DNA from 3 places in the Afipia carboxidovorans OM5 genome. Region 3 is predicted to be linked to each of the others. Evidence: predicted binding sites of a transcription regulator. Region 3 holds the regulator's gene; each other region holds the start of a gene.
What was found. The regulator LexA, encoded in region 3, represses DNA repair genes until DNA is damaged. The targets are predictions, from matches to a motif close to TGTTCNNNNTGTGTTCNG.
Positions count from the first base shown of each region.

Region 1: a site for LexA is predicted at 2,030-2,047, ahead of OCA5_RS05630 (PA0069 family radical SAM protein). Genes of this name have one in related genera too.
Region 2: a site for LexA is predicted at 2,468-2,485, ahead of OCA5_RS02245 (helicase-related protein). Genes of this name have one in related genera too.

Region 1 is NC_015684.1:1,188,488-1,192,655, reverse strand. It holds gene OCA5_RS05640 (ribonuclease HII) at 1-184, opposite strand, end outside; gene OCA5_RS05635 (GNAT family N-acetyltransferase) at 243-779, opposite strand; gene OCA5_RS05630 (PA0069 family radical SAM protein) at 833-2,008, opposite strand; gene OCA5_RS05625 (DUF3551 domain-containing protein) at 2,123-2,443, shown strand; gene moaB (molybdenum cofactor biosynthesis protein B) at 2,503-3,060, opposite strand; gene ypfJ (KPN_02809 family neutral zinc metallopeptidase) at 3,171-4,109, opposite strand.
Region 2 is NC_015684.1:464,122-468,289, reverse strand. It holds gene OCA5_RS02245 (helicase-related protein) at 1-2,422, opposite strand, end outside; gene OCA5_RS02240 (DUF3108 domain-containing protein) at 2,673-3,521, opposite strand; gene rpmB (50S ribosomal protein L28) at 3,816-4,109, shown strand.
Region 3 is NC_015684.1:1,870,709-1,874,876, forward strand. It holds gene OCA5_RS08710 (NADH:ubiquinone oxidoreductase subunit NDUFA12) at 147-557, shown strand; gene OCA5_RS08715 (DUF2155 domain-containing protein) at 675-1,568, shown strand; gene lexA (transcriptional repressor LexA) at 1,862-2,560, opposite strand; gene OCA5_RS08725 (hypothetical protein) at 2,931-3,227, shown strand; gene OCA5_RS08730 (molybdopterin molybdotransferase MoeA) at 3,254-4,168, opposite strand, start outside.

The sequences.
Region 1 (4,168 bases), 680 kb from region 3:
CCACCACCGGCCCCGCGAGCGGCCCGCGCCCGACTTCGTCGCAGCCCGCAACCGGCCAGATGCCCTGCTTCATCAGCGCGCGCTCGCGGCGGAAGCTCGGCCGCGTCACAACCGTGACCTTCGCAGGCTTGTCCACAGCCTTGGCGGCGACTTTGGCGTTCGCAGGAGATCCGGTCCGACTCATGGCCGGACAGTGCGATCAGACGCGTCGCCTCGCAAGCCGGAACTCGAAATCTTACCCGTTATCCAACCCGGCCAGCCCATGCGGAGGCGTCCACCATATAAACCTGCCGCGCGCCGCGATTGCTCACCGTCAGGTCCTTCACATGCGTCATGCCGATCTTCTCGATGACCCGACGCGAGGCAGCATTGTCGGGATGGACCAGCGCCAGCAGGCGGCTTCGCGCCATTTCGCGAAACCCGAAAGCGAGTTGCCCTTCACCGATCTCGCGCGCAAAGCCCTGTCCCCATGCCTGTTTGGCGAGAATGAAGCCCAGCTCCAGGTCGTCCGCTCCCAGTACATCGCAGGGAAGCAGCCCGGCAGCACCAATGATCTCTTCCGAACCTCTCTCCATCAGCACGGAGAGGCCGGTCGTCGCATTCCCGAAATTGAAATTTGTCTTGATGAAGGTTTCAGATTCGCCGGCCGACAACTCGCCGCCCGCGAAAACATAGCGCATCACCTCGGGCACGCCGAAAATCCGCTGATGAAGCGATGGAATGTCCGTCTCACAGACAGTCCGCAACAACAGCCTTGGCGTGATCAGCACCGTTCCCATCGGACCCTGTTTCGCATTTCATGGCGAAGATGATCCGAAATCATTGCCGCACGCTAGAATAAATCGAGTTGCTCGCCACTCTTTGCCGGTTGCACGAAATGCGCAGTCGAGAGCTTCACCCGCTTGCGGTTCAGTCCGAGCCGCTCGCAGGCAATCTCGAAGCGGCGGCCGATCATCCACGCTATCGGACCCGTGCCTTTCATCCGCGAGCCCCACTGCGAGTCGTAATCCTTGCCGCCGCGCATGTCGCGGATCAGCGAAAACACATGGCGGTAGCGATCCGGGTAATGCGCCATCAGCCATTCCCTAAACAGGTCACGCACCTCGAGCGGCAGCCGCAACACGGTGTAGTTCGCCTCGCGCACGCCGGCATGGGCGGCGGCATCGAGAATGCGCTCGATCTCCGAATCGTTAAGCGCTGGAATGATCGGCGCGGTCATCACCACCGTCGGAATGCCCGCGGCGGAGAGTTGCCGCAATGCCTCCAGCCGCTTCGGTGGTGTCGAGGCCCGCGGCTCCATCGCGCGCGCGAGTTTCGGATCGAGCGACGTCACCGAGATTGCGACCTTGGCAAGACTTTTCTCCGCCATGCGCGCAAGAATATCGATGTCGCGCGTGACCAGCGCCGACTTGGTGACGATGCCGACCGGATGGCCAGCCTTCTCCAGCACCTCGAGAATACCGCGCATGATGCGGTGCTCGCGCTCGATCGGCTGATAGGGATCGGTGTTGGTGCCGATCGCGATCGTGCGCGGCTCATAACCCGGTGCCGTCAACTCCTTCTCGAGAAGCATCGGTGCATCCGGTTTCACGAACAGCTTGCTCTCAAAGTCGAGACCGGGTGACAGCCCGAGATAGGCATGGGTCGGCCGCGCGAAACAGTACACGCAGCCATGCTCACAGCCGCGATACGGATTGATCGAGCGATCGAATCCGATGTCGGGCGAATCATTGCGGGAGATCACCTTGCGTGCAGTATCGAGCGCGATGGTGGTTTTGAACGGCGGCAGATCGTCGAGGCTCTGCCAGCCGTCATCGAACGCAGCGCGCGCCTCACGCTCATAACGTCCGCTCGCATTGGTCTGCGCGCCGCGGCCGCGGCGACGCTCGGCGTCGATCGCAACGCCGATTTCGGCGAAGTCGGAAATGCCGCCCGCCGGAACGGGAGGCAGCGGTGAAGATGCGGGCTGCAAGGCTTTGCTCAAGACTCTGCTCGTGGCTCTGCTCATGCAAAAAGCATAATTACTCTTAAGAACAAAACAAGAACATTTTTAGCCTTTCCTCATGGAGCTTTCGCAAAGCACCCGCGTTGTCGCCCGGGTGGCTTTCAGGAGGAGGATTCAATGCGGACATATCTTTTGGCAGCAGCGGCACTGGGCCTCGCCGCCGCGGGCATTACCACGGTCGGCACAGTGCCCGCCAAGGCTGGTACGGTTTGCCTCACCGACCAGGACAGCCCGAACACCTATCGGTCCTGCGAGTATTACAGCTTCCGCGCCTGCCGGGCTTCATCGCGGGGCGTTGGCGGCTCCTGCGTGCGCAATCCGTTCGGTGACGAAGATGCTTATCTCGTCGCGCCATCCGTCGAGTTCGGTTCGGCCTACAACCGTTATGACGGCCCGATCTACGATCGCGGCTATTACGGGCCGCGCTATCGCTGGTAAGTCTGAGATTTTTTACTGATTGAAAGCCCTCTCCTACCGGGAGAGGGCTTTTGGCCGCATTACTTCGCCTGTGCCTTGCCGCGCTTCAGGTGCTCATCGAGCCGCGGCATGATCTCGACGAAGTTACACGGATTCGTGCGGTAATCGAGTTGATGGGCGAGAATGCCATCCCAGCCATCACGACAGGCACCGGGCGAGCCCGGCAGCGAGAAGATAAACGTGGTGCCCGCAAGACCCGCCGTCACGCGACTTTGAATCGTCGATGTGCCGATCTTGGCGTGGCTCAGCATATGGAAGGCGATGGAAAAACCGTCCATACGCTTGTCGAATAAAGGCTCGACCGCATCGGGCGTGATATCGCGTCCGGTGAAGCCGGTGCCGCCCGTTGTCACCACGATGTCGATGCCATCATCGGCAATCCAGCGTTTCAACTGTGCCTGAACTTTCTCGATATCGTCGGTCACGATCTCACGCGCAGCCATCTTGTGGCCTGCCGCGGTGATCCGATCGGCCAGGATCGAACCGGACTTGTCGTCGGCAAACGAGCGCGAATCCGAGACGGTCAGCACCGCGATGTTGAGAGGAATGAAAGGCTTTGATTCATCGAGAGAGGTCATGATCTTTTATCCGTCATTCCGGACAGGCCGCGAAGCGGACTGATCCGGAATCCTGATATGAGGCGTGAGATTCCGGATGCGCTCGCAAGCGCTCGCGCTCCGGAATGACGTCACAAATTCCCCGCGCCAAAGGTGTTGCACGCCGAGATGTTGCCCTGCTGATAGCCGGTCATGAACCAGCGCTTGCGCTGCTCGGCCGAGCCGTGGGTGAAGGAGTCCGGCACCACGCGGCCCTGCATCTTTCGCTGCAGCGTGTCGTCACCGATCGCCGCCGCGGTGCGCAGCGCGCCGTCGATGTCACCCGGCTCGATGAAACCCGGCCGCTTTTTCTCCTCGCGATTGACCCAGACGCCCGAGAGGCAATCGGCCTGTAGTTCGATCCGCACCTGAATGGCGTTCGCCTCGGCCTTGCTGCGCGCCTGGCGCTGCTGGGCGTTCGCCTTTTCGAGAATGCCGAGCAGGTTCTGCACGTGGTGGCCCGCTTCATGCGCGATGATATAGGCCGCGGTAAATTTGCAGGCGCTGCCCTGGCAGCCGTTGAAGCGCGTCTCGATCTCGCGGAAGAAGCTGGTATCGAGATAGATGCGCTGGTCCGGCGGGCAGTAGAACGGACCCATCGCCGATTGCGCCATGCCGCACTGGCCGCCATTGGTCGCCTGACGGAACAGGACGACGCGCGGGCCGCGATAGGTTCGGCCATTGGCCGAGAAGATTTCGCTCCAGCGATCGTCGATCTCGCCGAGGACGCCGGCGATCATACTGCCGACCTCGTCGGTCGGGGCACCACGCTTGGCCTGCGATGACGGCCGGTCGGTCTGGTAGCTCGGCGCCTGCCCGCCGCCGGTGAGAATCTCCGCGCCGCCGATCAACACCCTGGGGTCGATGCCGACCGCCCAGCCGATCAGGCCGAGAACGATAACGGTGCCGATGCCGAGCCGGCCCCCACCGCCCATGGGAAAGCCAAACCCTCCACCGCCGCCGCCGAATCCGCCGCCATCCTCGCGCCGGTCCTCGACATTGTCGCTGCGGCGGAAATCGTCATAACGCATCGGTCTCTCCTCAAGGCGTCCTTACGCCCAACGGCCTACGGCGGGAATCGTTTGCGCCA
Region 2 (4,168 bases), 1.4 Mb from region 3:
CGAAGTCCTCACCCGCCGAACCGGTGAGCGAGGTCATCGCCTGCGTCACGGTGAACGAACGGCCGTCGAACGCACCTGCAGGCTTCTCCATGCCGGTGCCGGGCCGCCACGCCAAAGCGGGACGAATGAGATCGGCGAGACGCTCGAGAATATCGACGCGCACCACGCGCTCGCCCGCGAGCCTGTAACCCAGCACGCGATAGGCATCGTTCGACAATGTCTTGTCGGCTGGGAACGAGGTGCGGCCGCTCGCTGCGAGATGCTGCGCGCCGCCGAGCGCGTTCATATCGACATTGTCCTCTTTCAGCGCCCACAACAGCGAGGCGAGCGTGCGCGCGCCGGGCTTGAGCAGCGCCGGGAAGAAGATGTGATAGGCGCCGAAGCGCACGCCGTATTTACGCAAGACGGCGCGTGAGGGCTGATCGAGATCCTTCATCTCGGCCGCAATCTTTGGCCGCTCCAGAACGCCGAGCGCCTCGACGAGCTGGAAGGCAATGCCGCGCGCAATGCCGGTGACGTCCTCGGCCTTGGAGAGCTCGAACATCGGCCCGAGAATTTTTTCGATATGCGTCTTGAGCCAGAGATCGAGCCGCGCCTGCACGGCGTCACGCGAAGCACCGGTGAGGCGCTCATCGGCGATAATGCGGATGCGCGGATGCAGCACCTCGTCGGCGGCGACAAGCTTGCCGACCGCATCGCCGGTCCAGCGCAGCGTGCCGTCGGAGGCAAGCGCGAACTGATCGTCGGCGGCAGCAGAGAGCTTCTCCGCGCGCGCGTCGATTTCCCCGGCCAGCGCCTTCAGTGCAGTCGCCTGCAGCGCCTTCGCTTCCGAGCCTGCCTCAGCGGCATCGGGGGCGAACATAAATCCGTCGAGACGGCCGATGACATGGCCCTCAACAGTGACTTCGCCGGTCTTTCCAATTTCAGTCGTCAGCATCATGTTTTCCCGCAAGCGGCGCATCAATACACTGGTCCGGCGATCAACGAAACGCTCCGTTAGCCTCGAATGCAATGCATCCGACAATTTATCTTCCACCGCACGGGTCGTTTCCTGCCAATGGAGTGGGTCGGACAGCCAGTCCGGCCGGTTTGCGGCAAAGGTCCAGGTCCGGATCTGTGAAATCCGCGCGGACAGGGTGTCGATACCGCCATCCACCCGATCCGCCTGCGCCACCTGCGCCGCAAACCATTGATCCGGAATCCGGCCCTTTCGCATCAGGAACGAGAATAGCGTTGTAACCAGCTCAGCATGTGCCGCCGGTGACAGCTTGCGGTAATCGGGAACCAGGCAGGTTTCCCAGAGCCGTTCGACCGAGGCGGAATCCGTCGCCATATCGCGCACATCTGGGTCGCGCGCGGCGTGTTCCAGCACGCGCTGATCCTCACCAAGCGGCGCGCGCGTCAGCGCCTGATGCTCCGGCGCGAGCGCAAGCGACACCTGCAGCGCCGCGAGCGAGGAAAAGTCGAGCGCCGTATTGCGCCATTGCAGCATCTTCACGCTGTCGAACAGGTGGTTCTGCAGTGCGTTGACGAGTTCGGGCTCGAACGGCGCGCAGCGTCCCGTGGTACCGAACGTGCCGTTGCGCGTGGCACGGCCGGCGCGGCCTGCAATCTGCGCGAATTCTGCAGGCGTCAGGCGACGGAATTGATAACCGTCATATTTATAGTCGGATGCGAAGGCGACATGATCGACATCAAGGTTGAGGCCCATTCCGATGGCGTCGGTCGCGACGAGATAATCGACATCGCCGGACTGGAACATCTCCACCTGCGCATTGCGCGTGCGCGGCGACAACGAGCCCAGCACCACAGCCGCACCGCCGTGCTGGCGGCGGATCAATTCGGCGATTGCGTAAACCTCATCGGCAGAGAAGGCGACGATCGCCGTGCGGCGCGGCTGGCGCGTGATCTTGCGGTCGCCCGCAAATTCCAACAGCGACAGACGCGGCCGCGTCACGATATTGGCGCCGGGCAGAAGCCGCTCGATCAAAGGCCGCATCGTCGCGGCGCCGAGCAGCAGCGTCTCATCGCGGCCGCGCCGGTTGAGAATGCGGTCGGTGAAGACGTGACCCCGCTCAAGATCGGCGGCGATCTGGATTTCATCGACGGCGAGAAACGACACGTCGAGTTCGCGCGGCATCGCCTCGACGGTCGACACCCAGTAGCGCGCATTCGGTGGCTTGATCTTCTCCTCACCGGTGATCAGCGCGACCTGCTCCGCGCCCGCGCGGGCGACGATCTTGTTGTAGACCTCGCGCGCCAGAAGCCGCAGCGGCAAGCCAATCAGGCCGGAGGAATGCGCAAGCATCCGCTCGATCGCAAGATGCGTCTTGCCGGTGTTCGTCGGGCCGAGCACAGCAGTGACACCCGCACCCGGTGCACGATCGCTTCGACTGGAGATTGAAGGGAGCTGGTGTTTCACAATGCGACGCTTTTTCGCTCAGACTCTCTGCGCGATTTTAAGGATTGGAACGAGTCCGGAACGAAAGCGGCCCGAATCGCTGACTCATGTCGTATCTGGCTTCGTTCACCGCAAGATATCGTGCATGCTGACCTATCATGCCACCAGATCGCGGCTGTTGGTGGCGTTTTGAGACCGCTCTGACAAGCGAATTCTTTAATGCACGGAGGACTCCGTTTGGCTCGCGAGTCAAGCCGACCACCGCTCCGATCTAATTGCTTCGCCTCGCGGCCTGCGGCTGCGCGGTGGTGCTGAAATCGGTCGCCATTACCATGCCGAGCCCGAGCGGGGTCGGAATCCGCACCCGCAGCGGCACCAGCACGCGCGTTCCCGCGATCGGAGCGAGGGCAACGTCGATATCCTGCCGCGCGGTGAGATATTTGATCGCCACCCGAGACGGCACATAGCCCGACAGCGGCTTGAAGCTGACCGCGCAGACCACCGCGGGCACCCTGGCGCCGCTTGCAAGCGTCAGCGTCTCCATCGCCTTGAAGGCCAGTTCGAGGTCGTAGCGCATCCGGCCGTCGAAGATGGCCGCTTTGGTCCCGCACGCCTGCGGATTCGGCAGATCCTCGCGGCCGGGCGCAATAAACAGCACTCCGGACATCGGATCGCTGACGCTACGGCGGTGCGCATCCAGCACGGGTATCCGCCCCGCCGTCGGAGGCGGCTCCGGTTCGATGGAAGATGCCGTGATGCGCTCGCCGGTGAAGGCAATGCGGATCGTTTCGTTCTTTTTGCCGTAGAACACCGAGCTCAGATACGTCTCCGGGATGGGCTTCCCGGCCAGCACCCTGCCCTTCACCGAACCCGTGCCGTGGCCGCCACCGATGGCCTTGACGAGGCCCGTGGTGCCGCCGGAGGTGGCGCTCGAAAAGTCCTTATCGCCGACGGTGACGGTCCAATCCCCCTTGCCGATCACGAGCCCGCTGAGCGTTGCCTGATACTTGGCGTCCAGGTGCCCCTGCGCGGCGGCCGGGGCCGCGAGAAAGGAGCTCGCGAGGGACAACGGCAGGGCGCAGAGAAACCCGCCAAGCGCATGCTGGAGACCAAAATTCATCAAATGAAAAACCCCGATCGAAGCGGGCGGCGCGGCCTCAAAACTGGAACCGAGCGGAGCGCCGCGCTGTTTCAAGCCTGATTGTGCCGATTATATGTTGGGAGGCATTTTTACGAAGGGAAGCACTTGGCTTCGTTCATAAAATCGCTATTCTGCCGACGTTTTCGAGCTCTTTGACGGCCCCGCCGCCTTGACGCTTGGCCGCCCTCCGACTATACGTCCGCGGTTCCTGAAATGGACGGTAACAACCCCCGCGCGGGCCTTCTCGGCCCCGGGAGACACAAGGATTTCGCCATGTCACGGCGCTGCGAATTGACGGCCAAGGGGCCGCAGGTCGGCCACAAGGTCAGCCATTCCAACATCAAGTCCAAGCGCCGGTTCTTGCCGAACCTGTGCAACGTCACGTTGATGTCCGAGACCCTCGGCCAGTCGGTGCGGCTGCGCGTGTCCACCAACGCGCTGAAGAGCGTCGACCACAACGGCGGTCTCGATGCCTTCCTGCTCAAGGCCAATATTGCGAACCTTTCGCCCAAGGCGGCTGACCTCAAGCGCCAGATCGAGAAGAAGAAGCTCGCTGCTGCAAGCTAAAGCGCGAGCACGAGACCGGCGCTGACGCGCGGGTCATCACGCTTCACGAATAACAAGAC
Region 3 (4,168 bases):
GCTTGTGTGGCATGGTTCCATGACAAAGTGTCCTGTTCAAGCGCTCGTGTTCCGCACTACGGCCTTGCCCGGAGGTATCTGGACAACAGAGAGGGCGGGTGGCATCAAGGGCTCCGCAACGCTCCCTGTTCGGCATGGATTCCCAGATGAAGCTGTTTCTCTTGAGGATTTTTACCTGGTGGAACGGATTCACGTTCGGCACCCAGTTCTGGACCTGGCGCTTCGGCGAGCTGGTCGGGACCGACGAGATGGGCAACCGCTATTACCGGACGCGTGGCGGGAAGATCGATCCGACGCTCGGGATCGAGCGGCGCTGGGTGCTCTATAACGGCTACACCGAATCAACCAAGGTTTCGCCCGACTGGCACGGCTGGCTGCATCACACCGCGGATGTGCCGCCGACCGAAGAGCACTACACGCCGCGGGACTGGCAGAAGCCGCATCGCCCGAACCTGACCGGTACGCCGGCAGCTTATCGCCCTGCAGGCTCGACGCTTGGGAGCGGCCAGCGTCCCAAGGCAACCGGTGACTATCAGGCCTGGACACCGGGAAGCTGAACGAGGCGGGCGACGCGCCCGCCCTTTCGCTGCCGCAATGCCCGTGTTAACCGATGGCCTCGCGCCGCGGGTGTCCGCCGAATGTCGCGAGCCCGAATCGCCCGAGCAGAGCGTGCAATGCTTCGAACCGCCGCCACGATTTCGTTTGCGACACTGATCGCGGCCTCGCTGTTTGCCTTGCCGCCGGCACGCGCGCAGATCGGCAACATCTTTTCCGATCAGCCGCTGCGTCCGCCTGCGGGCCTGTCGCATGGCGATCCCACGCAAGATCCCGACGAAGAGGAAGTCCCGGAAATTCCGCAGGGTCGCCTATTGCCTGCGCCGCAGGCTGCGCGTCCGCTGCCGCCGGGGCAGGGTGCGCCACGCCCCGGAGCGGTGCAGTCCCAACCGCTGGCGCCGCCGCCTGGCAGTGCGACAGCACCGCAGCAGCAGCCTCCCAACGTTGCGGTCAATCCGCCGCCCGGCAACGCGCTGCCGGGACAGAAGCCGCCGGCCGGCAATCCGCAGCAGTCTCCGGCGACGCTGCAGCCCGGCGATGAAATCGTCACCGAGCCACCCGCGATCAAGATCCCGAACAAGAAGGCGGTGTTCTCCGGCCTCGACAAGATCACCGGCCGCATCATCACCTTCGATCAGGATATCGGCGAGACCGTGCAGTTCGGTGCGCTGCGGGTGAAGACGGATGCGTGCTACACGCGCCCCGCGACGGAAGCCGCCAACACCGACGCCTTTGTCGAGGTCGACGAGATCACGCTGCAGAATGAAGTGAAGCGGATTTTCTCCGGCTGGATGTTTGCGGCAAGCCCGGGCCTCCACGCGGTGGAGCATCCGATCTATGACGTGTGGCTGATCGACTGCAAATCACCTGAGCAGCCCGTTACCGCGCAGAACGAGCCGGTGAAGCCCGCACCGCCGCCGCAGCAAACACAGCAGCGGCGTCAGGCACGGCCGCAGCCGGCCCAGCAGCCGCGCCAGCCCGCGCCGCCGCCACCTTTCGGCGGCTATCGCTGATCTAAGCCATCGTTGATTTCGTGCCGCCGCTGACCGCAACGCGCTCGTGCCAGTGCGCGAGAGCTCGCCATAGATTGCGATTTTTTTTTACTTGAGGTGCGCGACCATCGTTGCGCGTGGATTTGATCCGCGCCCGCTCGCCGCATCCAACAGTTACCCTGCAACTCAACTATGAGCGTGCAGAGAGAGTTGGATTGCTTCGTCGCTTACACTTCTCACAATGACAATTCACAGTCGGGCATTCGCGCGCCGACCGCATTCTCAGGCGTTGTGATGTCGCCTCAAGTCTTGGCTCAGTACTTGCGGTACAGTCCGATGAGCTTGCCCTGAATCCGCACGCGGTTCGGCGGCAGGATACGGACTTCGTAGGCGGTGTTGGCGGGCTCGAGCGCAATGGAAGCACCGCGACGGCGGAAGCGCTTCAGCGTCGCTTCCTCCTCGTCGATCAGCGCAACGACGATGTCGCCGGTGTCGGCGTTCTCGCTGCGCTGGATCAGCGCCATGTCGCCGTCGAGAATGCCGGCCTCGACCATCGAATCGCCGCGCACTTCGAGCGCGTAGTGCTCGCCGGCGCCGAGCATGTCGGGCGGCACGCTGATGGTATGGCTGCGGGTCTGCAACGCCTCGATCGGCGTGCCGGCTGCGATGCGACCCATCACCGGCACGGCAACGGGCTGTTCGCCGCTTTCATCAAAGCTCGCCGGGCCGCGCGCCTTGCCGAGGTTGCCTTCGATCACGCTTGGGGTGAAGCCGCGACGGCCGCCGCTGCCAAGTGCGGGCTCGGGCAACTTGATGACTTCGATGGCGCGGGCGCGATTGGCGAGCCGGCGGATGAAGCCACGCTCCTCAAGCGCGGTGATAAGGCGATGAATGCCGGACTTCGAGCGCAGGTCGAGCGCATCCTTCATCTCGTCGAAGGAGGGGGGAATCCCGCTTTCCTTGAGGCGCTCGTTGATGAAGCGCAGCAGTTCGTATTGTTTGCGTGTCAGCATCCGGCCCAGCCCTCAATTCTTGATCTGCCGGGCCTTCAACCCGGTCGTCGCGGCACCTGCCGATGTTCTTGCAGGGTGCTAGACTCACTCGAAACAAATCATGAACATACACTATATGTTCCATACATGTTCCGCAATAGTTAAATTCTTATGAATCTAATCGGCCCAATTTTACAAATTCATGCCGAACGGGCCTTTGCATCGTTCCATCGTGCTGAGGCGGGGCCGGCCAGTTGCGAACTGGATCACGAGCTATTCCGCGCCGGATTGAACGTCTTCTAATTCCAGTCTGGCTTTCTGCGATTGAGCCGCGCGGCACATCATCCTAGGTCTTGCGCGCAACACACTGCGTGCCGGGAGGAGATTGCCGATGGACTATCACAACGAGGAGCCCACGCAGGTCGAGGTCGATCACAACCTGATGGTGACGTTCTGCCGGATGCTCGACAACTCCGCGCTGCCGCCGATGGTGGTGATGCGGATGATGGCATCGGCCCTCGGTGCAATCTATCGTCAAACGTCGAGCGCGCATCAGGCGCAGGAGTGTCCGTGCGGTTGGGTGCCGTTGCCGTCGGATCTCGAGATGCTGCAGGCGGAGATGGAAGCGTCTGCGCGTCGCAGGCCGGTTGCCAATCTTTCGAATATGCAGATCGCCGGACGCGCCTGACGGCGCGTGCGATGCCGCGCGGCGCGTTACGCCGGCAGACGGATCACGTCACAGCGCTCGCCTGCCTGCGCGGCCGGTGCGAGCGGAGGGCGGACCAGCAGAACATCCGCCGCGGAGAGATTGCCGAGCAGCGAACTGTCCTGAAGATTGACGGTAGTCGCAATCGCGACGCCGTTGTCGTTGAGAACGCGCGCCCGCAGATATTCCTGCCGATGATCGTTCGGAGGAAGAGCGTGGCCGAGAATTGCGGTCTCGATGCAGTGGTTGACCTGTGCGCGGCCGAGCATCGCGCGGATCAGCGGCACCGCGAACACGAACGAGCACACGTAAGACGATGACGGATTGCCGGGCAGGCCGATCACGCGCATCGATCCGCAGCGGCCGTGCATCATCGGCTTGCCGGGGCGCAGTGCGATCTTCCAGAACTTGATGTCGGTGCCTTCGGCTTCGAGCGCGGGCTTGACCATGTCGTGATCGCCGACGGAAGCGCCGCCGCTGGTGATGAGGAGGTCGGCTCCCATCTCCTTCGCGCGGCGGATCGCGGCGCAGGTGTCTTCCATTGTATCGTGCGCGATGCCGAGCGAGATCGTCTCCGCGCCGGTGCTGCGCATCAACGCCTGGATCGCATAGGCATTCGAATAAATAATCTGGCCCGGTCCCGTCTGCGAGCCCGGCATCACCAGTTCATCGCCGGTCGCGAGAATGGCGATCTTCGGCTTGCGATGCACCGGCAGTGTCGGATGGTTCATCGAGGCTGCAAGCGAGAGGTCGCGATCAGAGAGGAGGGTGCCACGCCGCAACATCACGTCGCCTTCACGAAAATCGAGGCCGGCTTCGCGGATGTGGCGGGGCTTCGGAGCGGCTTCAGCTAATGTGATAAAATTGTGTTCGCGCTCGACGTCCTCCTGAATGACGATGGTGTCGGCCCCTGCGGGAACGAC